Hamadaea flava: one gene and its partner. The main gene of each other region encodes a partner of the protein of the gene in region 2 in a complex. Links are inferred from orthologs where the notes say so. Each region holds a gene or a part of one and is shown on either strand. Other genes may lie near its edges.

What was found.
Region 1: the proteins of HDA40_RS22405 (region 2) and HDA40_RS13690 are in contact, whole or in part, in a solved structure (PDB 8BNU), measured with the Escherichia coli proteins. The link is inferred for Hamadaea flava from one-to-one orthologs.

The regions. Positions count from the first base shown.
Region 1 is NZ_JAMZDZ010000001.1:2,926,604-2,941,177, reverse strand. What follows is about bases 5,928-8,910. They hold HDA40_RS13690 (3-hydroxyacyl-CoA dehydrogenase NAD-binding domain-containing protein), read left to right. Parts: upstream 5,928-6,336; coding sequence 6,337-8,484; downstream 8,485-8,910. Other genes in these bases: HDA40_RS13685 (GMC family oxidoreductase N-terminal domain-containing protein), read right to left, coding at 8,489-8,910; HDA40_RS13695 (acetyl-CoA C-acetyltransferase), read left to right, coding at 5,928-6,326. In the rest of the region: HDA40_RS13715 (NAD(P)-dependent alcohol dehydrogenase), read left to right, coding at 1-1,031; HDA40_RS13710 (oxygenase MpaB family protein), read left to right, coding at 1,229-2,446; HDA40_RS13705 (TetR/AcrR family transcriptional regulator), read right to left, coding at 2,475-3,638; HDA40_RS13700 (TetR/AcrR family transcriptional regulator), read right to left, coding at 3,737-4,927; more of HDA40_RS13695, read left to right, coding at 5,112-5,927; more of HDA40_RS13685, read right to left, coding at 8,911-10,435; HDA40_RS13680 (acyl-CoA dehydrogenase family protein), read right to left, coding at 10,504-11,655; HDA40_RS13675 (aldehyde dehydrogenase family protein), read left to right, coding at 11,731-13,245; HDA40_RS13670 (GntR family transcriptional regulator), read right to left, coding at 13,196-13,888; HDA40_RS13665 (enoyl-CoA hydratase-related protein), read left to right, coding at 13,932-14,574. UniProt on the Escherichia coli protein: Catalyzes the formation of a hydroxyacyl-CoA by addition of water on enoyl-CoA. Also exhibits 3-hydroxyacyl-CoA epimerase and 3-hydroxyacyl-CoA dehydrogenase activities.
Region 2 is NZ_JAMZDZ010000001.1:4,729,205-4,743,621, forward strand. The notes cover bases 4,973-7,798. They hold HDA40_RS22405 (acetyl-CoA C-acyltransferase), read left to right. Parts: upstream 4,973-5,616; coding sequence 5,617-6,981; downstream 6,982-7,798. Other genes in these bases: HDA40_RS22400 (3-oxoacyl-ACP reductase), read right to left, coding at 4,973-5,569; HDA40_RS22410 (DUF5926 family protein), read left to right, coding at 7,040-7,798. Outside these bases: HDA40_RS22380 (alpha-ketoacid dehydrogenase subunit beta), read left to right, coding at 1-960; HDA40_RS22385 (dihydrolipoamide acetyltransferase family protein), read left to right, coding at 966-2,393; HDA40_RS22390 (hypothetical protein), read right to left, coding at 2,450-3,391; HDA40_RS22395 (MaoC family dehydratase), read right to left, coding at 3,497-4,207; more of HDA40_RS22400, read right to left, coding at 4,277-4,972; more of HDA40_RS22410, read left to right, coding at 7,799-7,915; HDA40_RS22415 (arginine deiminase), read right to left, coding at 8,015-9,223; HDA40_RS22420 (hypothetical protein), read left to right, coding at 9,415-10,101; HDA40_RS22425 (hypothetical protein), read left to right, coding at 10,160-10,627; HDA40_RS22430 (ACT domain-containing protein), read left to right, coding at 10,719-11,210; HDA40_RS22435 (hypothetical protein), read left to right, coding at 11,250-11,750; pheA (prephenate dehydratase), read left to right, coding at 11,777-12,727; HDA40_RS22445 (metallopeptidase family protein), read left to right, coding at 12,732-13,085; HDA40_RS22450 (AIM24 family protein), read left to right, coding at 13,168-13,905; HDA40_RS22455 (hypothetical protein), read left to right, coding at 13,976-14,417.

The DNA of each region.
Region 1 (14,574 bases), 1.8 Mb from region 2 along the record:
TGGAAGCGCCCCGGCCCGACGAGGTCCTGGTCCGGATGACCGCCGCGGGTGTGTGCCACACCGACCTCGGTATGCAGGCCGGCTGGCCGCAACGGCGTACCCCGATGGTCTTCGGGCATGAGGGGGCCGGTGTGGTCGAGGCGGTCGGCGAGCAGGTGGCGGGTCTCGCGGTGGGTGACCACGTCTGCCTGACCTTCGACAGCTGTGGCCGGTGTGAGCAGTGCGTGGCCGGCCACCCGGCCTACTGCCACTCTCAGCGGATCTTGAACACCGCCGGGGGCCGGGCCGACGGCAGCACTCCGCTGTCGCGCGACGGCGCGCCCGTGTTCGGCGCGTTCTTCGGCCAGTCGAGCTTCGCGACGTATGCGATCACCCACGCGCGCAACACGGTCCGGGTGCCCGCCGAGTTGCCGCCTGCCGTGGCCGCGCCGTTGGGCTGTGGCGTGCAGACGGGCGCCGGGACGGTGGTCAACCGGCTGCGTCCCGAGCCGGGCAGCTCGCTGATGGTGATCGGGGCCGGCGGGGTGGGGCTCAGTACGCTCCTGGCCGCCGTCGTGGTGGGCTGCGATCCAGTCATCGTCGTCGAGCCGGTCGCATCGCGCCGCGCGCTGGCCACCGAGTTGGGCGCCACGGCCGTCCTGGATCCAACAGCGGACGGCGACTTCGTCTCCACTGTGCTCGATCTGACCCGTGGCGGCGCGCAGTACGTCGTGGACACCACCAGCCGGTCGGACGTGCTCCGGCAGGCCGTCGCCGCCCTGCGGCCGAGGGGTGAACTCGCCCTGCTCGGCATCGGTGCCAAGGTCGAGTTCGACGTGATGAGCCTGCTCACCAAGGGCGTCCGGGTACACGGGGTGATCGAGGGGGATGTGGACCCGGCGCGCTTCATCCCCGAGCTGGTCGGTCTCTACCAGCGCGGCCTGTTCCCCGTGGATCGCCTCGTCACGACGTTCGCCTTCGAGGACATCGCCGCCGCCGTGGCCGGGATGCGCGACGGCACGGCGGTCAAACCCGTGCTGACCTTCGGCTGAGGACGGTTCCGCCCGCGGCGGTCTCAGCTCGAAGTCGATGGATGGCAATCACCTCGAACATGCCCTCTTGCCGGTCGAGTCACCCTCCTCTATGTTAATAGAAAATCACATGACCGGATGACTTGAAACCTGCTCGTATCGTTGCCACAAGCCGGTGCTCAAGGCAACGTCCGGCCGACCGGTAGGTAGGTGCGCGAATGCAAAATCTCAGCAGAAGAAGCATCCTGACCCTCGGTGCCGCGCTGGGTCTGGTAGCTGCGACGGAAGCTCCGAAGGCATGGGCGTGGTCGTCCGCCGACTCGATCGCCGGGACCGACACGGTCACCGACCCGTGGGACGTCTGGGACGACGCCACCGACCCGCTGCTCGCCTCGCTGCTGGACAGCAATCAGATCCCGGGAGTCAACACCGCGTTCCAGTCGTGGGTCAAGAACGGCGACCCGTTGCCCAGCGGCCTGCCCGCCCAGCTCACCAGCTACCTCACGACCTACAACAAGCTGCCGTCGTGGGCGGACCAGGCCAAGCTGGACCTCGCCGCCCAGTTCAACAAGCGCATGAGCATGTACCTGTTCCTGCTGTACGGCCTGGGCAGCGGCATCATGAGCACGGTGATCCCGCGCGAGGCCCGCAACGTCTACTGGTCCGAGGGCGGCGCCGGCATGAAGATGCGGGCGGCCAAGACCTTCACCTACGGCTACGACCTCAGCGCAGTCGACGCCTTCAAGCCCACCGGCCACTTCGTGGTCACCTCCACCAAGACCCGCCTGACCCACGCCGCGGTGCGGCACCTGCTGCCGCAGTCGGCGCAGTGGCGGGCTGTCACGGACAACCCCATCCCGATCAGCAACGGCGACATCCTGATCACCTTCCACAGCCTGGGCACCTACGTGCACCGCAAGCTGCTGGAGTGGCGCAGCTTCGGGCTGAAGATGTCGGCGGCGGAGGAGGCGGCGTACCTGCACATGTGGCAGGTCGCGCTGCACCTGCTGGGCGTGCGGGACGAGTTCATCCCGGCGACCTGGGCCGCCGCGGACGAGCAGTCGCAGTACGTGCTGACGCCGCTGCTCGGCGCGACGCCGGAAGGCATCGACCTGGCCAACATCCTGCTGAACCTGACCTCGTCGGTCGACCTGGGCGTGACCAAAGGATTCCAGCGGGAGTTCTCGCGCTACGTGCTCAGCGACAAGATCGGCAACTGGCTGAAGCTGCCGCGCGATTTCATCTCGCGGGGCGTGATCGAGGTCGGCTGGCCGGCGTACGTGCTGTTCCGTGAAGGGCTGTCGCCGATCATGCCCGAAGGGTTTTCCCTCTTCGACCAGTTCATCCGCGGCCTGGCGATGCTGTTCCTCAACAACGGCACGTCGACGAGCTACACCCCGATCACCATTCCGACGGGGAACCGGCCCGGCGCCTGAGCCGATGCCGGTTCAGGAGTCTGACCGTTCAGAGCGTCAGGGCACCGGTCACCAGAGCGGTGACCGCGTCCCGATGGCCGGGCGCGTCCTGCCAGCGCAGTGCACGCCCGGCCTCCACCACCACGCCGAAGCCGGCGTGGACCAGCAGCCGAGCCTGCCGGGAGTCCAGCTCCGGGCGTACCGTCCGCAGCTGGTGCTCCCAGACGGCGATGTGTTCGCGCTGGGCGAGGATCACCGGCCGCTGGAGATCCGCCGGCAGGCCGGCGACCTCGGCTTCGGCGACGCTGTTGAGCGCGTTGTGCTCGAAGCAATAAGCCACGTACGCCGCCGCCAGCGCGACGACGGCCTGCCGGGGATCGGTTGCCTGATGGAGGCTGCGTTCCACGGCCTGTTCGAGCAGTGCCGCCGCTTGCAGGCAGGCGGCGACCAGGATGTCGACCTTGCCGGGGTATTGCCGGTAGATCGCCGACGGTGCGAGCCCCACCGCCTGAGCGATCTGCGCGTTGGTGACGTTGGCGAACCCGTCCCGGGCGAACAACGGGATGGCCGCCGCGAGGATCTCGGCACGCCGCGTACGCGGCACAGGCTGGGCGGGCAGTTCGACCTGCCGCGCGGTGCCGGCGACCGCCGTCGGATCGGTCGCGACGACCTGGGTCGCGGAGGCCAGCAACAGTTCCTCGGTACGCCGCTGGGCGATCGAGGTGTGGTGCATCGTGATGGACCCGATCACGCCGAGGGCCGCCACGGCTCGCAGACGTTCGTCGGGCAACGGGTACTCGCGCCGGACCAGTTCGGTCACTCGGCCCACGACGTGCCCGAACTTCGTCCGCAGGCGGCGTCGGTCCTCGCGTTCGAGGTAGCGGGCCTCCCACCGGTAGAGGCCGCCCGACGCACGGTGCGAGACGGTCACCCGAGTGAGGGCGACGAGCACGTCCCGCAGTTCCGCCGCAGGGCCCCAGTCGTCGACCGCCGCGACGAGCTTGTCCACCATGATGTTGGCGCACTCGGCGAACAGGGCGTACTTGTTGGGGAAGTGCCGGTACAGCGCGGCCGCGCTGATCCCCACGACGGCGGCGATCTCCTCCATGGACGCCGCGTGATACCCGCGTTCGCTGAACACCTGACCGGCCGCGTCGACGATGACCTGCTTGCGGTTGCGCGGTCGGGTGGCCGCCGTCGGCCCGGTGGTCACAGCATCCCTCGAGCCGACGTGGGCGGACACAAGACCATGCCTGCTAGTCAATCACAGCACCCGGTACGCCCTCGAAGTCCCGGCCGGGGTCGGCTGGTTCAGGCCTGCAGCACCGTGAGGGCGAGGCGGGCTGTCTGCTCGTCGTAGCCTGCGGCGCTGTCGAAGCGGCCGAGCCGGCCGATGTCGGTGATGACGTTGAGCACGGCGTGCACGAGTACGCGCGCGTCGGCGACCGGCAGCTCCGGGCGTACGGCGACGACGAGTTGCACCCATTCCTCGACGTTCGAGCGCTGTGCTCCCCGGAGTTGGTGGCGGTCCTCGTCGGGCAGGTTGTTGTTCTCCGCCAGGTAGACCGCGACGAGATCGCTCTGCGCGAAGGCGAAGGCGGCGTACGCGTGCACGACTCGGTGCAGGGCGTCGACGGGATCACTGGCCTCGGCGATCGCGGCGGTCGTGGCGCCGCCGAGGCGGTCGGTGGCCCGGTAGTAGGCGGCGGCGAGCAGGTCGGCCTTGCTGGGGAAGTATCGGTACACGCTGGAGGCCTGCATCCCGGCGGCGCGGCCGATGTCCTCGACCGCGACGGCGTGATAGCCGTGGCGGTGGAACAGCCGGATCGCTTCGGTCAGCAGCAGTTCACGGCGCGACGACGGGCGTACCGGTGTGGTGGGTGGCGTGGTCTGCTCCGACGGCGGCGACTGGGGCGCGTCCGCCCGTAGGAGCGTCCAGGCGATCCGGGTGAGCAGTTGTTCGGTGCCGGTCGCCGTGGCGCGGTGGGTGGATACGCTGCCGAACGCGCTGAGCGCGGCGTTGACCAGGAGGTCGGCCTGCCCGGCGGTCAGCTCGGGCCGTAGTTCGCGCAGGGGTCCGGCGAGGCGGCCGACCAGGGTCGCCAGGATGGCGGCGAACTCGCGCCGATGCTCCGAGGTGAGGTAGCGGCGTTCCCATTGGTAGAGCCCGGCCACGCGCCGCTTGCCGACGGCGACGCCGGCCAGCGCGGCGAGCTGCTCGTTCAGGACGCCCTCGGCGGTGGTCGCGTGCGGGTCGGCGGTCGCGGTGAGCAGCGCGCCGACGACCTCCCGGGTGGCGTGGACGAGGATGGCGTACTTGTTGGGGAAGTGCCGGTAGACGGCGGGGCCGCTGATGCCGACGACGGCGGCGATCTCGTCGACGGAGACGCGGTGGTATCCCCGCTCGCAGAACAGCTCGGCGCCGGCCAGCGCGATGCGGTCCTTGCGGTCCTTCGGCCGCTTGGTCGCTACGGGGGCTTCGCCGCTGGCTGCTGGTCGCACCCGTATACGTTAGCGCCACCTCGCGGAAAGGTCGCGACAGCCAGCCGACTTCTCGCCCGCTATTGATCGGCAGGGTCGAGGGCGGCCAGCGGGCTTCGGGCACCGGGATCGCTTGACAACCGGCGGCGGGCTCAACGAAAGTTAGGCTGAATTCGCATTCGGGTGAGCAGCAAGGAGCTTGGCCATGACGACCGAGGCGTTCATCTACGATGCGCTGCGCACACCACGCGGCCGGGGAAAGCCGAACGGATCGCTGCATGGGGTTAAGCCGGTTTCGCTTGTCGTGGGTCTGATCGAGGAGACCCTGCGGCGGCTGCCGAGCCTGGACCCACAGGTGATCGACGACATCGTGCTCGGGGTGGTGTCCCCGCTGGGCGATCAGGGATCCGACATCGCCAAGACCGCCGCCCTCGTCGCGGGTCTGCCCGACACGGTGGCCGGAGTGCAGCTCAACCGGTTCTGCGCGTCGGGCCTGGAGGCGGTGAACGTCGCCGCGCAGAAGGTGCGGTCGGGCTGGGAGGATCTCGTGCTCGCCGGCGGCGTCGAGTCGATGTCCCGGGTCGCGATGGGCTCCGACGGTGGAGCCTGGGCGCAGGACCCGGAGACCAACTTCGACACCGGCTTCGTGCCGCAGGGCATCGGCGCGGACCTCATCGCGACCCTCGACGGTTACGACCGCGACGTCGTGGACGGATACGCGTTGCAGTCGCAGGCCCGCGCGGCGAAGGCGTGGGCCAACGGCTACTTCGCCCGTTCGGTGGTGCCGGTGCGGGACCGCAACGGGCTGACCGTGCTCGATCGTGACGAGCACATCCGGGCGGACTCGACTGCCGCGGGTCTCGCCGCGCTTCGCCCGTCCTTCGCCGGTCTCGGCGAGAAGGCGGGCTTCGACGCTGTGGCGTTGCAGAAGTACCACTGGGTCGAGGCCATCAACCACGTCCACACGGCGGGCAACTCGTCCGGCATCGTCGACGGCGCGTCGCTGGTGGTCGTGGGCAGCGAGGCGGCCGGGAAGGCCGCCGGCCTGACGCCGCGGGCGCGCATCGTCGCGACCGCGCTCAGCGGCGCGGATCCGACGATCATGCTCGCCGGTCCGGCCCCGGCCACCCGCAAGGCGCTGGCCAAGGCCGGCCTCACCGTGGCGGATCTGGACCTCGTCGAGATGAACGAGGCGTTCGCGGCCGTGGTCCTGCGGTTCGTCGCCGACATGGGCCTGAGCATGGACATCGTCAACGTCAACGGTGGAGCCATCGCGATGGGACACCCGCTGGGAGCCACCGGCGGCATGATCCTCGGCACGCTTCTCGACGAGCTGGAGCGCCGCGGTGGTCGCTACGGGCTCGCCACGCTCTGCGTCGGTGGCGGCATGGGCATCGCGACCGTCATCGAACGAATCTGAGGAGTCACGAATGGTCAACACAATCCGGTGGGAGCGCGGCGACGACGGCATCGTGCTGCTCACCCTCGACCACCCCGGGCGTTCGGCGAACGTGATGAACGACGAGTTCGGGGCGAGCCTCGTGGCGACGGTGGACCGGCTCGAAGCCGAGCGCGACCAGATCACCGGCGTGATCCTCACCTCCGCCAAGAAGACCTTCTTCGCCGGCGGCGACCTGGACTCCCTGATGCGGCTGACGCCGGCCGACGCCGAGTCCTCCACTGCCAACACCCGTATGCTCAAGGACGCGGTGCGTCGGCTGGAGACGCTCGGGCGTCCGGTCGTGGCCGCCGTCAACGGGTCGGCCCTCGGCGGCGGGCTGGAACTCGCGCTGGGCTGCCACCACCGCGTCGTGCTCGACAACCCGGCGATCGAGATCGGCTTTCCCGAGGTCACCCTCGGTCTACTGCCCGGCTGCGGCGGCGTCGTGCGTACTGTGCGGCTCCTGGGGGTGGCTGACGCACTGCTCAACTGGCTGGTACGCGGACAGCGGCGCCGGCCGCAGGACGCCCTGGCGAACGGGCTGGTCGACGAACTCGCCGCCGACGAGGCAGCGATGATGGCCGCAGCCCGAGCGTTCATCGCGGCGAACCCCGACGCGACGCAGCCGTACGACCGCAAGGGTTACAAGATGCCCGGCGGAACTCCGTCCACTCCGGCGCTCGCCACGCAACTGCCGGCGATGGCCGCCATCCTGCGGCAGCAGCTCAAGGGCGCGCCCTATCCGGCGCCGCGCAACATCCTGGCCGCCGCCGTCGAGGGTGCGCAGGTCGACCTGGACACCGCGTTCACCATCGAGGGCCGGTACTTCACAGAACTGGCCACCGGCCAGATCTCGAAGAACATGATCAAGGCGCTCTTCTTCGACGTGCAGACGGCCGGGTCGCGCGACCGCGGCGAGGGTCATCCGCCGATCCAGCGGGTGGCGGTCATCGGGGCGGGCATGATGGGTGCCGCGATCGCGTACGTGTGCGCCCGTGCGGGTATGCAGGTCGTGCTCAAGGACGTGACCGTCGAGGGGGCGCTGCGCGGCAAGGCGTACTCGGTGGGTCTGCTCGACAAGGCGGTCGCCCGGGGTTTGTCCACACCGGACGATAAGGACGCGCTGCTGGACCGGATCCACGCGACGGACGACCTCGCGGACCTGGCCGGCGTCGACCTCGTCATCGAGGCGGTCTTCGAGGATCCCGCCCTCAAGCACAAGGTGTACGCCGAGATCGAGCAGGTCGCACCGGAGGCGTTGATCGCGTCCAACACGTCGACCCTGCCGATCACCCTGCTCGCCGAAGGCGTCAGCAAGCCGGACGAGTTCGTCGGGCTGCACTTCTTCTCGCCGGTGGACAAGATGCCACTGGTCGAGGTGATCCGCGGCGAGCGGACCAGCGAGGCCACGCTGCAGCGGGCGCTGGGCGTCGTGCATCGGCTGCGCAAGACGCCGATCGTCGTCAACGACAGCCGCGGCTTCTTCACCAGCCGGGTCATCGGCACGTTCACCAACGAGGGCGTGGCGATGCTCGCCGAGGGGATTCCGGCGGCCAGCATCGAGCAGGCCAGTAGCCAGGCCGGCTACCCGGCGCCGGTACTCGCGTTGATGGACGAGCTGACGCTGACCCTGCCGCGCAAGATCCGGCAGGAGACGGCGGCGGCGACGGTCGCCGCCGGTGGCACCTGGCAGCCGCATGCCGCCGACGCGGTCATCGACCGGATGATCGACGACTTCGGCCGGCCCGGACGTTCGGGCGGCGCCGGGTTCTACGACTATCGCGAGGGCAAGCGGGCCGGGCTGTGGCCGGGACTGCGGGAGAACTTCGGCGGGACGAACCTCGACACCCCCTTCGAGGACCTCAAGGAACGGATGCTGTTCATCGAGGCGGTCGAGTCGGTGAGATGCCTCGAGGAAGGCGTGCTGGACTCGGTGGTCGACGCCAACGTCGGCTCGATCCTGGGCATCGGCTACCCGGCCTGGACCGGCGGCGTGCTGCAGTACATCAACCAGTACGAAGGCGGGCTGCCCGGCTTCGTCGCCCGCGCGCGGGTGCTCGCGGAGCGCTACGGCGACCGGTTCAGCCCGCCCCGGCTGCTGGTCGAGAAGGCCGACCGGGGCGAGCTGTTCGAGTAACGCGTCAGAGCCCGGCGGCGAGTCGTTGGGCGTTCATGTACGCGATGGCCTCCACGGAGATCATCGGGTTGACGCCCAACGACGCCGGGAAAGTGGACGCGTCGGCGAGGACCAGGTTCGGGACCTCCCAGGTGGCGCCGTCAGGCCCGGCGGCCGAGGTCGCCGGGCTGCCGCCCATCCGGGCCGCGCCCATGATGTGCAGGGCGGCCATGGCGATCTGGCCGGGGGCGGTGCCCAAGGAGTCGGTCTGCCGGATGAAGTCGTCGATGGAGCTCGTGCCGCGTTCCCAGATGGTGCCGCGCTGGTGGCCGGAGAAGAGCCGGCGGGCGCCGGCCGCCTCGACGATGCGGGCGCCGCCCTCGATCCCGGCCCGCATGTGCGCCGCGTCGTACGCGGACAGGCGATAGTGCACCACCGGTTCGCCGTCGCTGCCGACCTTGACCTGTCCGCTGTCGCGGTCGCGGGTGATGATGCCGACCCCGCTGAGGTTCGGCAGCGACCGCATCTGGTCCAGATGGGCCTGCGCGCCGGTCCAGCTCATGAACGACACGGCGGTGGCCGGGTTGGTGGCGGCGGTCTCGTAGATGACGCCGTACCCGTGGCCGTCGAGGTCGGCATGCTCGGTGGAGTACCGGGTCTGGATGCCACCCTCCCACGGCCGGACTTCCTCGTCGAATACGCCCCACACGCCGGTCGCGGGGTGCAGATGCAGGTGGCGGCCGATGTTCGGGTTGGTCAGCCCCGACCGGCGGAGCAGGGCCGGCGTCTGCACACTGCCGGCCGCGGCCACCACGGCACGGGCGTGGATGATCACCGGATGCCCGTCGGCGGTACGCCCGACGATGCCGGTGGCCCGGCCGGCTTGGAGGGTGACGGTGCGTACGTCGACGCCGACGACGAGCCGCGCGCCGGACTGCTGGGCGTCGACCAGCCAGGTCTTGGCGGTGGACTGCTTGGCCCCGAGGCGGCAGCCGAGCCCACACCGGCCACATTCGACACCGTTGTCGCAGCCGTCGACGTTGCGCGGCATCTCGTCGACGTGCCAGCCGAGCTTGGCCAGTCCGCGTTCCATCAGTACGTCGCGGGAGGAGATCTGGCCGTGGTCGCGGTTGACGCCGAGCCTTGACCACACCGCGTCGAGGCTGCGGTCGTATTCGTCGGTGGCGAACTGCGGTACGCCCAACGCCGCCCACTCTTCGCGTACGCGGGGCGGGGTGCGGAACGAGGTGGTGTAGTTGACGACGGTTCCACCGCCGAGGCACTGCCCCTGAAGCAGGCTCAGCTGACCCTCGGCGGTGGCGGCGGGGCCGGGTGCGTACAGGCGGGAGAGCCCGGACAGTTCGCCGCCGTCGAAGTCCTTGTCGTCGTAGTACTCGCCCTTCTCCACCACGATCACGTTCAGCCCATGGCCGGCGAGGACGGCCGCGGCCGTGCCGCCGCCGGCGCCCGACCCGACGATGACGACGTCACAGTCCAGAGTGGTCGCCCCGGCCGGGCGAAGGGGAGTCAGCGGGGGCTCGGCGGCGTCGGCCCGGGTGCCGAGCGGGCCGGGATAACCGATGGCGTCCCATAGCGGCGAGTGACCGGTAGCTCCGGGTGCCATGTAGTAGGACAGGGTGGCGGCGCCCTTGAGGGCCTGGAAGATGGCGCGTTTGCGGGTCATGCCCGACTCGGCCAGGGCGAGCAGCATCCGCTCGCGGCGCTGCTGGGTCTGCTGGGAGAACCGTCGCGCGCCGCCGCCGAGGAGCAGTTGGGTGGCGGGGGAGTCCCAGACGTTCAGCAGCTGGCAGAACTGCTTCACCTCAGCGGTACGCGGATTGTGCAGGACCAGCGCGGCCATGATGTCGACCGCGCCGATCTCGCTGGCCGAGGGCAGGCCGGCTCCGTCGCCGGGGGCGAACGTGTCGCAGATGCTCGCCAGGGCGGCGCGCTGTTTGACGGACAGTTCCATGCTCTGTCTCCATTCAGGAATGGCCGGCGAGTGTGTCGAACACTCGCCGGCCAGGAGCTGATCGTGGATTACTGCAACTGGTCGGACAGCCCGTAGGTCTTCGCGATGATCTCGCGCTGGATCTCGCTGGTGCCGCCGTAGACGGTGGACACCACCGAGGCCCGGACCAGGCGTTCCATGTCGTACTCGGTGGCGTAGCCGTAGCCGCCCATCATCTGCATCGCGTCCAGCGTGACGCGGCGGGCGGTCTCGGTGGCCTTGAGCTTGGCCATCGAACTCTCCCGGGGCAGCACGGTGTCCGGGGCCCGGTCGACCTGCGCCGCCGTGTCGTAGACCAGGAGGCGGGCGCATTCGATCTCGGTGGCCAGGTCGGCCAGGCGGTGCCGGATCACCTGGAACGAGCCGATCGGCTTGCGGAACTGGCGCCGGTTCTTGACGTACGCCACGACGTCGTCGAACGCGCGCTGGGCGGTGCCCAGCATGACGCTGGCCAGGATCAGCCGTTCCATGTTGAGCCCGGCCATCAGCTGCCGCCAGCCCTGATCGAGCTGGCCGACCACGGCGTCGGCCGGCAGTACGCAGTCGGCGAAGTAGAGGTCGTTGACCTCCCGGCCGCCCATGGTGTCGATGCCGGAGACGGTCAGTCCGGGTGTGGTGGCGGGGACGAGGAACATGGTCAGCCCGTTGTGGTCGCCGGCCCGCCCCGACGTACGCGCGACGAGCAGGATGTGCTCGGCGAGATGGGCGTTGGAGCACCACGTCTTCTGGCCGTTGACGATGAATCCGTCGCCGTGGCGCTCGGCGCGGCAGCTCAGGTTGGCCACATCGGAGCCGGCTTCCGGCTCGGACATCGCCACCGCCTCGATCGCGCCCTGGGCCACGCCGCCCAGGATGAGCTTCTTCTGCTCCAGCGACCCGAATCGCTCATAGGTCGCGGCGACGATGATCGACGTGGTGAAACCGCCGATCGGGGCCATCGCCCGGGCGGTCTCCTCCAGGAACAGGCACAGCTCCACCATGCCCGCGCCGCCGCCGTCGAACTCCTCCGGCAGGGACAGGCCGAGCCAGCCGAGGTCGGCCATCTTGCGGTACAGCTCTGGGCTGTGGTTCTCCCGGCCGCCATTGGTCAGTTTCTGCCGCTGCTCACGGGTTCCGGCCTCGCGGCGGCAGAAATCCTGCACCGCCGCGACGAGTGACCGTCGCTCGTCGGTCCATTCCACAGCTGTACCTCCAGCGTCGCTCAGGGGTTGACAGCAAGGCTAGACTATCGAATATCAAATGTCAGGAGGCCGCCGATGACGTCCCTCGTTGAGCACCCTCGTCGGCTCCACGTCGTGGACCCGATAACCGGTGAGTCCCGCGCCGACTACGACATCGCCGACGAAGCCGCGGTGCACGCGGCCGTCGAGCGGGCACGCGACGCGGCCGGCTGGTGGGCCGGCCTTCGGGCGCGCGAGCGGCGGCGGCACCTGTCGGCGTACAAGTCGCTGATCGCGAGTCGGATCGACGAGCTGGCCGAGCTGATCCGCGCGGAGACCGGCAAGTCGCTCGCGGGGGCGCAGCTTGAGGTGATGCTGGCGGTCGAGCACCTGGACTGGGCGGCGCGCAACGCCCGGCGGGTGTTGAAGCGGCGGTCGGTGTCCTCCGGCATGCTCGCCTTCAATCAGGCCAGTTCGGTGACCTACGTGCCGTTCGGCGTCGTCGGCGTGATCGGGCCGTGGAACTATCCGGTCTACACGCCGATGGGAGCCGTCTCGCACGCGCTGGCCGCCGGCAACGCGGTGGTCTTCAAGCCCAGCGAGTTCACCCCCGGTGTCGGGGTGTGGCTGGCGCAGTGCTGGAGCGAGCTGCTGCCGGACCAGCCGGTTCTGCAGGTCGTCACCGGCGACGGCGCGACCGGGGCGGCGCTGTGCCGCGCGGCGGTCGACAAGATCGCGTTCACCGGATCGGCGGCGACCGGGCGTGCCGTGATGGCCGCCTGCGCCGAGCGGTTGACCCCGGTCGTCATCGAGGGCGGCGGCAAGGACGCGCTCATCGTCACGGCCGACGCCGATCTCGACGCCGCCGCCCAAGCCGCGGTGTTCGGCGGTCTGGGCAACGCCGGGCAGACCTGCGCCGGAGTCGAGCGCGTCTACGTCGAGCAGGCCGTGTACGAGCCGTTCGTGGCCAGGCTGGCGGAACTCGCGCGGAAGGTCCGGCCCGGTGCCGAACCGGAAGCGCCCTACGGGCCGATGACCACGCCCACGCAACCCGGCATCGTGCTGCGCCACATCACCGACGCGATCGACCGCGGTGCGCGGGCGCTGGTCGGCGATGCCGCCTCGGTGCGGCCGCCGTTCGTGGAGCCGGTGGTGCTGACCGACGTCCCTGAGGACAGCGCGGCGGTCACCGACGAGACCTTCGGCCCGGTCCTGGTGGTCAATCCGGTGGTCGACGCCGAGGAGGCGCTGCGCCGGACCAACGCGACCGCCTACGGTCTGTCCGGTGCGATCTTCACCCGCCATCGCCGTCGTGGGCTGGCTCTCGCGGCGCAGCTTCGGGCGGGCGCGGTGTCGGTCAATTCAGTGCTCGGGTACGCCGGTGTGCCGTCGCTGCCCTTCGGCGGGGTGGGCGACTCCGGCTTCGGACGGGTTCATGGCGCCGACGGCCTGCGGGAGTTCAGCCGGCCCATGTCGGTGACCTGGCAGCGGTTCCGGCCGCCGATCGACCTGATGACGCTGCAACCCGCGGCGTCGGCGATGCGTACGTCACTGGCGATGTTCAGGTGGCGGCACGGTCGCTCCACACACCCAGCCCGTCGAGATGCTTGACCAATCGCTCGGCGCCGTCGGTGAAGTGGCGGGCCATGATCGGCTTGACGGCCGCCGGGTCGTGGGCCTCGAGTGCGATCAGCAGCGCCTCGTGGTCGGCGATCATGGCGGCCCGCCATTCCGGGTTGGCCGCGTAGAACCGCGACGGCGTGTAGCGCGTCACCGTGCGCAGCAGCCAGGACAGCTTGCGCGCGTCGGCCAGCCGGTTGATGCTGCGGTGGAACTCGAACTCGAGCTGCTCGACCCGGCTGATCTGCCGGGCCTGAGCGGCGCGGCGCAACCGCTCGTGCTGCTGCCGCAGGTCGTCGAGCTGGTCCTGGGTGATCGTGGCGGCGACCCGGGAGGCGAGTTCGCCGGCGATGTCGCCCTGCAGAGCGAACACGTCCAGGATGTCCTGCCGGGACAGTGGTGCGACCACGTGGCCGCGACGCGGCTGCAGCTCGACCATGTCCTCCGCGCGCAGCATCAGCAGCGCCTCGCGTACCGGGGTGATGCTGAGCCCGGTCTCCTGGGCCACCTCTTCGAGCCGGATCCGCTCGCCGGGGCGCAGCTGGCCGGACATGATCCGGTCGCGCAGCAGGCTCGCCACCGTCTCGGACAGCTGCGGATATGAAACGTCCTGACCCTTGCTCCGCTCTGCCACGGACGTAAGAGTATCAAATGTCAAATGTCGTAAGGATGCGCCGATGACCATATCCCTGCCGGCGGCCGAACCGGCCGGAAGCGGTCTGCGGGCCGCCACCCACGCCGGCGTACGCACGATCTGGTTCGACCGGCCCGATCGGCGGAACGCGATGACGCTGGACATGTTCCGCACCTACTACGCGGCGTTGCTGGCCGCCGACGCAGATCCGGCGGTACGCGCGATCGTCGTCACCGGCGCGGGCGACTGGTTCTGCTCGGGCGCCGACCCGGAGTCGTTGCACGCGCTGCTCGACGGCGGCAACCGCGATCAGCTGATGAACGAGTTCGGTTTCGAACCGCATCTGCCGATGACGCTGGGCACCCCGATCGTCGCCGCGATCAACGGCGGAGCGGCCGGCCTCGGCCTGGTCCACGCCCTGTACGCCGACATCCGGTTCCTGGCGGCGGAGGCTCGCCTGGCGACCGCGTTCAGCCGGCTCGGCCTGATCGCCGAATACGGCAGCGCCTGGCTGCTGCCCCGGCTGGTCGGCGTGGGCAACGCGCTGGATCTGCTGGTGTCCGGCCGCAAGATCGATGCGGCGGAGGCGCTGCGGATCGGACTGGTGCAACGAGTGCTCCCACGCGACGAGGTGCTGGCCGAGGCACAAGCGTACGCCGCCGAGCTGGCCGCGTCCTGCTCGCCGG
Region 2 (14,417 bases):
GCGCTCAACACCGGCCTGCGCCGCGCCATGGAGCGCGACGACAAGGTCATCCTCATGGGCGAGGACATCGGCAAGCTCGGCGGCGTCTTCCGCATCACCGACGGCCTGCAGAAGGACTTCGGCGAGGAGCGGGTCATCGACACCCCGCTCGCCGAGTCCGGCATCATCGGCACCGCGATCGGCCTGGCCCTGCGCGGCTACCGGCCGGTCTGCGAGATCCAGTTCGACGGGTTCGTCTACCCGGCGTACGACCAGATCGTGTCGCAGGTGGCGAAGTTCCGCTACCGCTCGCGGGGCCACGTCAACCTGCCGATGGTCATCCGCATCCCGTTCGGCGGCGGCATCGGCGCGGTCGAGCACCACAGCGAGTCGCCGGAGGCGTACTTCTCGCACACGGCCGGGCTCAAGGTCGTCGCGTGCGCCAACCCGGAGGACGCGTACTTCATGATCCAGCAGGCGATCGCGTCCGAGGACCCGATCATCTTCCTGGAGCCCAAGCGCCGCTACTGGGAGAAGGGCGCCGTCGACACCGCGCTCGGTCTCGACGCCGTCACCCCGCTGCACAACAGCCGCGTGGTCCGGCCCGGCACCGACGCCACCGTCCTCGCGTACGGCCCGATGGTCAAGACCGCGCTCGACGCGGCCACCGCCGCCCAGGAGGACGGCCGGTCGCTCGAGGTCATCGACCTCCGCTCGCTCTCGCCGATGGACCTGACTCCGGTCTTCGATTCGGTACGCCGAACGGGGCGACTGGTCGTCGTGCACGAGGCGGCGGGGAACCTGGGGATGGGCTCGGAGATCGCCGCCCGGGTGACCGAGGAGTGCTTCTACTCCTTGGAGTCGCCCGTTCTGCGGGTGACCGGATACAACACCCCCTACCCGGCCTCGCGCCTGGAGGAGGAGTACCTGCCGGACCTGGATCGCGTCCTGGACGCCGTCGACCGTTCGTTCGGCTGGTGATCGGCGTGACCGTCAAGGAATTCAACCTGCCTGACCTCGGTGAGGGTCTGACCGAGGGCGAGATCCTGAAGTGGCTCGTCAGCGTCGGTGACGTGATCGAGCTGAACCAGCCGATCGTGGAGGTCGAGACGGCGAAGGCGGCCGTCGAGATCCCCGCGAAGTGGGCCGGCAAGGTCGTCGAGATCCACCATCCGGAAGGGACTGTCGTCGAGGTCGGCGCGCCCATCATCGCGATCGACACCGACCCGTCCGGTTCCTCGAAGGCCCCGGCGACCCCCTCCTCAGCTCCGGCCGACGACATGTCGTCGCAGGCCGCGGCGGGCGCGGAGAAGGCTGCCGAGGCAGGTGCCGGGCTCATCGGCGGACCCGCGCCCGGTGGGCGTACGGCGGTGCTGGTCGGATACGGGCCGCGCACGACGGAGGCGAAGCGGCGTCCCCGGATCGGTGCTTCTTCTCCGGCGGCACCCGCTGCTGCTCCGGTTGCCGCTGCTCCGGCGGCCCCGGCTCCGGCTCCGGTTGCTCCGCGTCCGGTTGCTCCGGCGCCGGCTCCGGTCAACGGGGGCGCTTCGGTGCTGGCCAAGCCGCCGGTCCGCAAGCTCGCCCGTGACCTCGGCGTCGACCTGACGACGATCACGGGCACCGGTCCGCAGGGTTCGATCACCCGCTCCGATATCGAAGCGGCCCGGTCGGCCCCGGTCTCGGCTCCAGCGCGCGTCGTCGTCACCGGCGAACGCGAGCAGCGGATCCCGGTCAAGGGCGTACGCAAGCTGACGGCGGCCAACATGGTGGCGTCGGCCTTCACCGCACCGCATGTCACGGAGTTCCTGACCGTCGACATGACCCGGTCGATGAAAGCGCTGGACCGGTTGCGGGCCCAGCGCGACTGGCGCGACGTACGCATCTCGCCCCTGCTCATGGTGGCCAAGGCGGTGCTGCTCGCAGTCCAGCGGCACCCGATGGTCAACTCGACGTGGGACGAGGCCGCCCAGGAGATCGTGGTGAAGAACTACGTGAACCTCGGCATCGCCGCCGCGACCGATCGCGGGCTGATCGTGCCCAACATCGCCGACGCCCAGGCGCTCTCGCTGCGCGAGCTGGCGGACGCGATGACCGACCTGGTGACCGTGGCGAAGTCGGGCAAGACGCCGCCCGCCGCGATGACTGGGGGCACGTTCACCATCACCAACGTCGGCGTCTTCGGCGTCGACACCGGTACGCCCATCCTGCCCCCCGGCGAAGCGGCGATCCTCGCCTTCGGTGCCGTACGCGAGCAGCCGTGGGCGTACAAGGGGAAGGTCAAGCTGCGTCAGGTGACGACGCTCGGCCTCTCCTTCGACCACCGCATCATCGACGGGGAGCTGGGTTCCCGCTTCCTCGCCGACATCGGCGCGTTCCTCGCCGACCCCGAGGCAGCCCTGCTCGCCTGGACGTAACACCCCTTGATCAGCGGAGTTTTCGCGGGGCCATGACCCCACGAAAACTCCGCTGATCATGAAACGAATCGAATTCCGGGCCGGACGCCGGCCCGAAGACGCTCCACATAGGCGCGCTCGATCTCCGCGAGCACGGACTGCGGCGATTCCCTGATTTGCCTCGGCGTGAAGTGCAGCACCAGGATCCCCGCCGCGGCGAGCAGATTGTGATGCCGCAGCGCCGCTTCCCAGCCCTGTGCGTTGAGGTGGAACTCGCGAGAGTCGACCTCCAGTGCGATGCCTGCCTCCTCCAGATAGCCGTCAGGGGTCGGCAGCCGATCGCCCGTCGGGCCCGCCAGTTGCGGGTTCCAGCGGATCGCGGGCAGCAGCAGGCTGTGCTGGGTCAATGCCCGGAGTTCGGCTTCGGGTGCCGAGCGCACTCCGTCGGCCACCTCGTCCAGCACCGCCCTGAGCACGGCCGTCCCATTGCGGCGCGCCGACTCCAGTTCCTCCCGGAGCGCTCGCACAGTGGTGATCTCGTTCTGAACCGCCTCGGCCACGACGGCACGGGCGGTCCGGGAGTCGTATCCGGTTCGCATCGCGTCGACGACGGCGCGGGCCGGCGAGCAGACGCGTACGCACCCCGCATACGGCCGGTAGGTCGGGTCGAGGCGATCAGTGCGATGAACCTGCACTCGGGGGACGCGAGCCAGCCGACGACGTTCCGGCAGGAGCACATGGACGACGGACTCCCGGGGTGCGTACCGGAAGCCGTGGATCTCCAGCGCGCTCAGCCCGGCGAGTTGCGCCCGCTCACCGGCGTACAGCCCGGCGGCGATGAACTGCTGCCGTCGAGTCAGCGTGCCGGAGAAGGTCGCCACCACCCTAGGCAGTACGCGCTGCCAGGTCCCCCGCCGGACCCGCCAGCGGATGGCCTCCTGGGTGAATCCGACGTCACGGAGTTGGCCATAGGTAGCCAACTGCTCCTGCCGATGAAGCAGCTTCGCCAATGCGTCCACACCAGCATTTCATCGAGGCTCACCGTTGTTGGACACCCCCTGTGGACGAACCCCGTTGATCAACGGAAGTATCGAGGGGTCATGGCACCGCGAGACTTCCGCTGATCAAGAAAACTCGACGAAAAGGTGCGACCTGTCGCCCGAACGAGCCGAGCGAAGCTCGGCGGCCGCCGAGCTGGAGCGAAGCTCGGCAGAGCTGCGCAAGAAGATGGGCGAGCGAAAGCGAGCCGTAACAGCGGAGGCGGAAGGCCGAGTAGCGGCGAGGACACGAGCGAGCGTGTACATACCATGAGCGATGGGCCGAGCGAAGCCGAAGGCGCGAGCGCCCAGAAGCGAAGTGTGAATGGGGTTGTGGTCGCCGGAAACGGCGGCGTAGCGCCGTCCCGCGTCAGCGGCGAACCGCAGGACCGCCGAAGGCGGCCCTTCCAAGTGCTCTTCCGGCGTTGCCGGAAGATCCGACGGCGCCCCGCGACGCAAATAGGTAGACGTCTCCTCCCAGACCACACCCCCATTCAGGGATGCCGTGGTGACCACGTCGAACTGCCGCCCCCGCCGATGAGCCCGCAGATCCCGCGCCACCACCGTGAATTCGAGCGACGCGCCCAACGGCAGCGGCCCGTGCACGATGTGCGAGTTGGCGATGTGCACCAGCCCGACGACCGGGAACGGGAAGTCTCCGCCGGACATGAGCCGCATGGTCGGCCCGAACGCCATGATGTGCGGGTACGTCGGCGGCAGTTCGTCACGCAGCGCGTACCCGCACACCGCGTTGTAGGCGGCCACCGAGGGGACCGACGAGGCGGCGGCGAACTCCACCACAGTGGACGGGAGCACCGCCGGCCGGGGTCGCGGAAGGAGCGAAGCAGCCGCGCGCAGCAGCATGAATCACGCCCCCAGCATCTGCTGGCCGCAGACCCGCAGCACGTTGCCGGTCACGCCGGCCGAGCCGGGTTCGGCGAAGTAGCCGATGGTCTCGGCGACGTCGATCGGCAGCCCGGCCTGCGCCAGCGAGTTCATCCGGCGGCCGCCTTCGCGTACCACGAGGGGCAGGTGGGCGGTCATGGCCGTCTCGATGAAGCCGGGCGCGACCGCGTTGACCGTGATGCCGCGGTCGGCCAGTACCGGCGCGAGCGCCCGGACCCAGCCGGCCACGCCCGCTTTCGAGGTCGCGTAGTTCGTCTGGCCGCGATTGCCCGAGAGGCCCACGACCGACGACACGCCGATGATCCGCCCGCCGGCCGGGATCAGGCCGGCCTCGACCAGCGCGTCGGTCACGCGTACCGGTGCGGCCAGGTTCACCGCCAAGACCTGGTCCCATTGGTCCGGGCGCATGTTGGCCAGCGTCTTGTCCCGCGTGATGCCCGCGTTGTGCACGACCACGTCCACTCGGCCATGGCGGTCCTTCAGATGGTCGACGAGGCGCGCGGCCGCGTTCTCCACCGCCAGATCCGACTGGTACGCCGTACCGCCGAGCGAGTTGGCCACAGCGGCGAGGGAGTCCCCGGCGGCGGGAACGTCCAGGCAGACCACGTGGGCTCCGTTGCGCGCGAGCACCCGGGCGATGTCCGCCCCGATCCCCCGGGCCGCCCCGGTCACCAGTGCGATCTTGTCCGCGAGGGTGTCCTGCGACAGCGGTCCCACCGGAGCGCCCAGGGTCACCACCTGACCGTCCACGTAGGCCGATCGACCCGACAGGAAGAAGTCCAGCGTGGAGCGCAGGGTTTCCGGCTCGGTGGCCTCCGCTGTGCGTACAAGTTGAACGGTTGTGCCGCGACCCACCTCCTTGGCGAGGCTGCGGGTGAACCCCTCGACGGCCTGGCGCACCGCCGCGACCTCGACCGACGCGGCCTCGGCAGGCAGTCCGGCCAGCACGATCACGCGGCCGGCGGGAGTGAGGCCGCGCGCGATCGGGTGGACGGTGTCGTAGAGATCGCGCAGGTCCTCGACGGTGGCGAGGGTCGTCGCGTCGAGGACGAGCCCGCCGAGCTTCTCGCCGTCGCCCGGGTACCAGCCCTCGATGCCGGCGGCGAACCTGCCCTCCCCCGCGATCCGCACCGGGCCGGCGAGCGGATGATCCGCGTCGTAGCGGCGGAGATTGGGCGGGTTGGGCAGGCCGAGTCGCTTGACCAGGACACTCCCACCGGCGCTGCGTGCGAACGACGCGTAACGGTCCGACATAAGGTTGACTGTACCCACAAGACCTACTCGCGAGTAAGTTATACGCCATGAGAAACGTACGACGGGTCGGCGTCCTGGGCGGGAATCGGATTCCGTTCGCCCGCTCCAACGGCCGCTACGCGAAGGCGTCGAACTCCGACATGCTCGGCGCGGCCCTGGACGGGCTGGTCGCCCGGTTCGGGCTGGCCGGCGAGCGGATCGGCGAGGTCGCCGCCGGTGCGGTCCTCAAGCACAGCCGCGATTTCAACCTCACCCGAGAGGTCGTCCTGGGCTCGACCCTCGACGGGCGTACGCCGGCCGTCGACCTCCAGCAGGCTTGCGGAACCGGTCTGCAGAGCGTGATCTACCTGGCCAACAAGGTCGCGCTGGGCCAGATCGACTCCGGCATCGGCGGCGGCGTCGACACGACGAGCGACGCGCCGCTGGCCCTGAACGAGAGCTTCCGCAAGGCGCTGCTCGAACTGAGCCAGGCCCGTACGCTCGGCGGCCGGATGCAGGCCGCGCTGAAGTTGCGGCCGTTGCAGCCGTTCCAGCCCGAGATCCCGCGCAACGCCGAACCGCGTACGGGGATGTCGATGGGCGAGCACGCGGCGCTCACCACGCTGAAGTGGGGGATCACCCGGGAGGCGCAGGACGAGCTGGCCCTGGATTCGCACCGCAACCTCGCCGCGGCGTACGACGAGGGGTTCCTCGACGATCTGCTCACGCCGTATCTGGGGCTGTCGCGGGATCAGAACCTGCGGGGCGACAGCACGCTCGACAAACTGGCCAGGTTGAAGCCGGTGTTCGGCGCACGCGGCGACAACCCGACGATGCTGCTGGGGTCGGACCAGGCCGACCTCCCGGACTCCGATCGTCGCCGGATCGAGCGACCCGGCCCGACGATGACGGCGGGCAACTCGACGCCGCTGACCGATGGTGCGGCCTTGGTGTTGCTGGGCACGGACGAGTGGGCTGCCGACCACCATCTGCCCGTGCAGGCGTACTTCGTCGACGCGCAGACCGCCGCCGTGGACTTCACGCCGCGCAATCCGGACCCGGAGGGGCTGCTCACCGCGCCCGTGTACGCCGTACCCGAGCTGCTGGCCCGCAACGGGCTGACGTTGCAGGACTTCGACTTCTACGAGATCCACGAGGCGTTCGCCTCGCAGGTGCTGGCCACGCTGGCCGCCTGGGAGTCGGAGGAGTTCTGCCGCGAGAAGCTGGGTCTGGAGAAGGCGCTCGGCCCGATCGACCGGACGAAGCTCAACGTACGCGGCGGCTCGCTGGCGGCGGGGCATCCGTTCGCGGCGACCGGCGGCCGCATCGTGGCGACCTTGGCAAAGCTGCTGGCCACCAGGGGCAGCGGACGGGGTCTGATCTCCATCTGCGCCGCTGGTGGGCAGGGCGTCGTCGCCATCCTCGAACGCTGACGGCCCGGCCGGGGGCGGCGTACCCGCCCCGGCCGGTCAGCTCGGCTAGGCTTCGCGGGTGAGCAAGCGAGCCCGTGTCGCGGCCAAGTCCGCCGCGCCCAAGAAAGCCAAGGTCCGCGACGTCTTCGTGGCGGTTCCGTTCGCCGGTCTGACCGACGAGACGGAGTGGATCGCCCTGCGTGAGCTGGTTCCGGCGGCGACCGCGCCCCTGAAGCTGAACGCCGAACTGACCGAGAAGTACGGCGACCGCGACATCACCCTGGCCACCATCCTGCCGATGGCCTGGCCGGCGATGGTCAAGGCGGACGGCCGCATCCTGCTCGGGCTCCAGCGGCATGTGCAGTCCGGCGACGTCAACCGCGACCTGGCGGTGGCGCTGCTGAACGCGCTGGAGACCACGCCCGGCCAGTCGGTCGCCGTGCCGGCGCTGCCGGGCCAGGGTGAGCGCCTCGGCGACCTGCTCGCCGACGGCCCGCTCGACCTCACCATGCACGAGACGTTCGGCTTCTGGCTGGACGAGGGCCAGGACGACGACCCCGGGGTCGCGGCGTCGTTGGAGTCCGCCAACGGGGCCATCGCGCCGACCGCGAAGATGGCAGCCGTCAAGGCGGCTTATTGGACGCGGATGGGGGAGAAGTCGCACATCCGCTGGGTTCTGCCGCACGCCGAGAGCGAGGCGCTCGACGCGCTGGCCACCCTGGGTGCGGCGGGCGAGCTGACGCTGGGCGAGCAGACCCGGTTCGCCGGGATGTTCCGCGCGCACGGTCGGCTCGTCCCGGTGTGGGACCTGCCGGTCGACAGCGAGGCGGCCGAGTGGGAGGACGCGCTGGCCCAGTTCGCCACGCGTTTCGAGGCCGCGCTCGGCAAGGAGCTGACGCCGGAGGCCCGCAAGGCCAAGCAGGGCCTGATCGGCCGCCAGCTCACGCTGCGCTAACCCGCCGCCCCCGGGTTTTCCGCGCGATCATGAACTAACGGGCATGATCGACCGGCGTGTCGCGTCCGCGCGGCCCTGATCAACTCCGCGCGAGACTGATCAACGCAGCGCGGAGTCGCCCAATGGTTCCCGGGAGATCGGGCAGGACATGCATCTCGGACCACCCCGGCCGGAGCCCAGCTCCGAGCCGGGGATCCGGATCACCTCGATGCCGGCCCGTTCCAGCTGAGCGTTCGTCTCCACGTTGCGCTCGTACGCCACGCACAGCCGAGGCGCGATGGCCAGGGTGTTGTTGCCGTCGTCCCACTGTTCCCGTTCGGCGGTCACCGAGTCCAGTCCAGTGTGGATCATCCGCAGCCGGTCCAGGCCCATCGCCTTGGCCGCCGCGTCGAGGAACGGTTCAGGCCCGCTCACCGCGGGTTCGGCCGCGCCCGGCGTCAGCGTGTACGCGACCAGGTCGTCGGCGACGTTCGGGTACATGAGAACCGTGTCGACGTCGACCATCGTGCACACCGTGTCGAGGTGCATGGTGGCTCGCGTCTGCGCGATCGGCACGGCCAGCACGGTGTGCGCCAACGGATCGGGGTGCGCGAAGAGCGCACGGGCGAGTCGTTCCGCGCCCGCCGGCGCAGTCCGTTCGCCGACGCCGACAGCGATGACCCCGGGCGCGAGGAGCAAGACGTCCCCGCCCTCCAACGGTTCCAGCCACGGGTCGTACGCCGTCGCCACCCCCGCGAACCGCGGATGGTGCTCGTAGACGGCGTGCGTGATGCTGGTCTCCCGGCGCCGGGCGCTCATCGCCAAGGAGGTGACGGCGACCCGATCCCGGATCCACACCGAGGAGTCCCGCGTGAACAGCAGGTTCGGCAGGGGATCCACGACGAAGTCCAGCCGGTCCATCAGCTGGTAGACCAGTCCGCCCCCGGACCTGAGTTCCTCGTGCGCCAGACCGGCGGTGAGCACCCGGGCGAGACTCGGCGGGTCGAGGTAGCCCAGATGGTCGCGTACGCGCCGCCGCAGCGCGTCGCCGAGCCGCACGTCGGCCAGGACGGCGTCGACCAGTTCGGCGCGAGCCTCCTCGATGGCGAGCACGTCGGTCAGCAACTCGGTGAGGTAGAGGACTTCGACGCCGTGTTCACGCAGCCGTGCGGCGAAGGCGTCGTGTTCCTCCTGGGCGCGGCCGACCCACGGGATGCCGTCGAAGAGCAGCGTGTCGTTGTTGCGAGGGGTCAGTCGAGCCAGCTCCGGACCGGGTCGGTGGAGCAGCACGGTGTGTAGCCGGCCGACCTCGCTGTCCACATAGCGCACACCTTCCACGTGTGCCAGAGTAGGGGCGGATTCCCGTCGCCCGGCGTTTTCCGTACAAATCGGGATGTCGCTATATTCACGATCCGTGAATGAGATGTCATTCCGCTACGGACCTCTGTCGCACGGCGGGATCAGTCACGTATTGTGACGGATACAACTCAATGAGTGCCGCGGAACGCCGGAGGCCCACGATGACCACATTCCCCGTCCGCCCGATTCCTCTCTCCACGCCGCAGATCCCAGCCCTGGACGCGCTGAAGGAAGGCCCGCTCGACCGGGTACGCCGTCAGCGTGAGGAGAAGGCCCGGATTCGGCAAGAGGCAGCCGGCACTCGTGTGGCGAACCACCTCAACCAGCTCGGCCCGTCGTGGCAGTTCGTGGAGTGGCCGCATTCCGTGGCGACCACCAGCGCGCAGACGGCTTCGGCGCCGGGCCGGGCGGCCGACACCCACGGCGGCTTCCTCGCTTTCGGCCCGGGTGGCGTCTTCTCGGTCACCGTTGTCGACATCGGAGCGAAGCGCGTCCTGGTCGCCGGCGACGTCGTCCAGATCAAGGGACGGCGACCGGCGTACATCCCGGCCGCGCGCAAGGACGCCAAGCGCGCCAGCAAGGCCATCTCGGCGGCGGTCGGGCACACGATCCCGGTCGTAGCGGTCCTCGCGCTGATGGGCCGGGGCGTCGTCACCGTCTACGGTCTGCCCAAGGACTGCGTCATCACGACGTACCGCGAGTTGCACCGGGCGTTGCTCGGCGGCGGCGACCGCATCTCCGCGCTGACCGCGCAGAAGCTGTCCGACGTGGCCCGCAACCCCTGGACCTGGATCAACGAGCCGGCCAACGGCTACCAGTGGTTCACGAACGGCAGACACGACGAGTGACAAGCTCGCGACACCGGAGTACCGTGCGGGTATTCCGCCGCGGCGAAGGGAGACACGTGTGACGCATGTCGAACTGTCGCTGTCGACCAGCGTCACGCCCGACTGGCGTCCTCCGGTCACCGTTCCCGAAGAGCTGAGCCGCTGGGTGACCGCGGTCGTGGAGTCGGCCGAACCCGCGCTCATCATCGACGCCTCGGCGACCATCGTCGCGACGACGCCCTCCTGCGCCAACCTGCTGGGCCTGCGGCATCCCTGGGTCGGCGAGCGCCTGCCCGACTCGCTGCACCTGATCGACTTCACCGCGAACGGGGCGGAACTGCCCGAACCCGAGCGTGAGCTGATCCCGCCCCTGCTGGCGGTCGCCTCCGGACGACTGGCCCGGGGGCTCATGCGCGTACGCACCAACGCCGCGCTCGCCGCCGCCCGAGGCGAGGAGTCGGAGACCCGGACGCTGGACGCGATCGCCACGCCGCTGCACGCCGACGACGTCGCTGTGGGCTCGCTGACGTTCTTCTGCGAAATCTGAGCCCTTCCTGGCGGGTACACAGGGCGAGATCGATCGCACTTGTGGTGATCGTCGCAGCGCATCCCGTCCTTGGCGACGTACATTGCGTGGCATGGAGACGCTGGACGCTGGGCAGCCCGCCGGGGCTAGGCCGCCTGGCGCACCGGTCGGGGTCGATCTGACCCTGCTCGCCGACGTGTACGCGGTCTGCCGCCTCCCGGCCGGCGCGCCCTTCCCGGTCGAGCTGCTGCCGTCGGCCTCCCGGCCCGGCGCGCGCGCCCGCTCGGCGGCCGGTGGCGCCGCCGACTCCGGGGTCGTCTCGTTGACGTGGACCCCGACGGAGACCTCGGTCATCTGCCGGGCTGACCGCGTACCGGCCGGGGCGGTCGTGGAGACCGGCTGGCGCTGCTTCGAGGTGAACGGTCCGATGGCGCTGACCCTGACCGGGATACTGGCCTCGATCGCCATGCCGCTGGCCCAGGCGCGGGTGAACATCTTCGCGTTCTCCACCTTCGACACGGACTACGTCCTCGTCCCGGCGGTACGCCTGAACGCCGCCCTTGCCGCGTTGACGGGCGCGGGACATAGGATCAATACGGCCTGATCCTCCAGGCCGTAAGCCGCCCCCGAGAGGACTTCCCCGGTGCCTCGGATCCGCCCGCTCGTCGTCGCCGCCACGGCCGCCGCCACCCTGCTCGCAGCAGGCTGCGGAAAACCGCCCGACCTGCGGGAGCAGGGCGTTCCGGTGCCCAGCCCGTCGGTGCTGGCGGAGTCCACCCGGCCGCCGCTGCCGCAGGCCACGACCACGCCGAGCACCGCGCCTACGTTCTCCGAGAGCTACTACGTGGCCTGCCTCGGCAATCCGAGCGGCGATCAGGTCGTGGCCACGCTGCGGGCGAAGACGAAGCTGCTGCCGAAGTCCGGGACGATCTCGGTGACCATGGGCCCGCTCTGCTCCGGCACCTGGCAGTACACGATCGTCCAGGCGCCCGGGAAGGACGCGCTCGTCGTCGTCACCAAGGCCGCCGCCACCACGGCAGCGCCGGCCGCCCTGCAGATCGTCACCGCCGGCTCCGACGTCTGCACGATCACGGTACGCACCCAGGCTCCGGCCGGGCTGCTGGCCGCTGCCCGCTGTAGCTGAGCCGTCCGCGCCGTAAGGTGGGGGTCATGCCAGGCGTACCACCGACCCGATTCGTCTATCTCGGCCCGGAGAGCACCTTCACCGAGCAGGCGCTGCTGACCATCCCGGCGGCCGAGCGCGGCACGCGTACGCCGTCGCGGTCCGTCCCGGAGGCGCTGGACGCGGTCCGCCAAGGCGAGGCGGACGCCGCGCTGGTGCCGATGGAGAACTCCGTCGGTGGCCAGGTCGGGGTGACGCTGGACGAACTGGGCGTCGGCGATCCCCTGGTGATCACCCGGGAGGTGGTGATCCCGGTCGAGTTCGTGCTGGCCGCCCGCCCCGGGACGACGATGGACCGGGTGACCTCGGTGGCCGCTCACCCGCAGGCGAGCGCGCAGTGCCGGGCGTGGCTGCGGGCGCACCTGCCGGACGCCACCGTCATCGACGTGCTCTCCAACGGAGCGGCCGCGCAGGACGCCCTGGCCGGCACGGTGGACGCGGCGATCTGTGCGCCGATCGCGGTCGACCGATTCCGGCTGGCCCTGCTCGCCGACAAGATCGCCGACCATCCCGACGCGGTGACCCGATTCGTGCTGCTCTCCCGCCCGGCCCCGCCGCCCGCGCCGACCGGCGACGACATCACCTCGCTCGCGGTCTTCATCGCCCACGACCGGGTCGGCGCGCTCCTCGCCGTCCTCACCGAGCTGGCGGTCCGCGGCGTGAACCTCATCCGCATCGAGTCGCGCCCCACCGGTGAGGCCCTCGGTCGGTACGCCTTCTTCCTGGACTGCACCGGTCACGTGGCCGACGCCCGGGTGGGGGAAGCACTGCAAGGGCTGCGCCGGATCTGCGCCGCCGTACGCTTCCTCGGCAGCTACCCGCGTGCGGTGCCGCCCGGCGCGGTGGACCGTCCGGTGCCGCCGCCCGGTGGCCTGGCCGACGCCGATTACGCCGACTCGGCCGCCTGGCTGGCCCGCCTGCGTACCGACGGCGCGTGACGCGATGCCGGTCGAGATGTCCCGCGAACGCTTCGAGGAGCTGGTCGGCGAGGCGCTCGACGAGGTGCCGCAGGAGTTGCTGCGGCACCTCGACAACGTGGTGATCCTGGTCCAGGACGAACCTCCGCCCGGCGAAGGCAACCTGCTGGGTCTCTATGAAGGCCATGCGCTGACCGACCGCGGCTGGGACTACGCGGGCGTGCTGCCCGATCGGATCCTCATCTTCCGCGGCCCGACCCTGCGCATGTGCGAGGACGAGGAGCACGTCGTGGAAGAGGTCGCCGTCACCGTCGTGCACGAGCTGGCCCACCATTTCGGCATCTCCGATGAACGGCTCCACCAGCTCGGCTGGGACTGATCCGGCAGGGCCCTCAGGTGTTGCGGGTCCGTCGTAGGCTGCGGGTCCACACCCCTGTCACCCCCGGCCAAGGAGCCACCTCATGCGCAGTGCGCTGTTTTCCGCGGAGAACCTGGAGAAGGAGTCCACCGAACCCGGACTGCGGCTCCAGAACTCGAAGATGCTGAAGGTCGAGCTGAACGGCGAGGTCATGGCCCGCACCGGCGCCATGGTCGCGTACCAGGGCCAGATGCAGTTCCAGGCGCTCGGTTCGGGCGGCGTCGGCAAGTGGATCAAGAAGGCGATCACCGGCGAGGGCGTGCCGCTGATGAAGGTCACCGGCCGGGGCGACCTCTTCCTCGCCGACCGCGCCGCCGACATCCACCTGATCGACCTGGACCAGGGGGACGCCCTGTCCATCAACGGCGCCAACGTGCTCGCCTTCGAGCCGACCCTGAACTACGACATCAAGATGGTTCAGGGCATGGGCATGCTCTCCTCGGCGGGCCTGTTCAACTGCGTCTTCAGCGGAAAGGGCCGGATCGCGATCACCACCGCGGGCACGCCGGTCGTCCTCACCGTCGACGCGCCCACCTTCGTCGACCCGCAGGCCGCCATCTGCTGGTCGGCGAGCCTGCAGACCGGCTACCACCGCGCCGACCAGCTCGGTCTCGGCACGCTGATCGGCCGGACCACCGGTGAGGCGTTCACGATGAGCTTCACCGGTCAAGGCTTCGTCGTCGTGCAGCCGTCCGAGGAGCCGCCGCAGGGCTTGGCAGGACACGGCTCGGTTCAGCAGGCCGGCGGCGGCGGGATGCTGGGCGGCCTGCTCGGCAACTGATCCCCGCAGAACCCTTGGACGGCCCGCCGAGCGGACAGCGCGGCGGGCCGTTCTTCGTCAGAATGACCTGATGTCGGAAGACGTCTTGGAGTTCGGATCGCCCGCCCGCACCGAGTCCCGGTTCGCCGGACCCCGGTTCGCCACGCCGGCGGCGGTGCCGCCGATCCTCGCCGCGGCGAGTGCGGCCTTCTTTTTCGGCTCGCTGATGTACCCGTGGCAGACGACCCGTCTCATCGCGGGAGCCGACTACGCGTCCCTCAACAACACCGACATCGTCACCTATGCCACGAACACCGGAGTCGGGTACGCGTACGTGGTCGGCATGATGGGCCTCGGCGCGATCACGGCGACCACCATCCTCGGACGGCGCCGACAACGGCGGCCGCTGATGCTGGCCGGTGTGGGTCTGAGCACGATGCTGCTGGTCCTGCTCGTCTCGTTGATCGCGCTCGGCGGCCGGCAGATCGTGGCGACCTACATCATCGGTATGCCGGCCACCGCGACCACCCAGG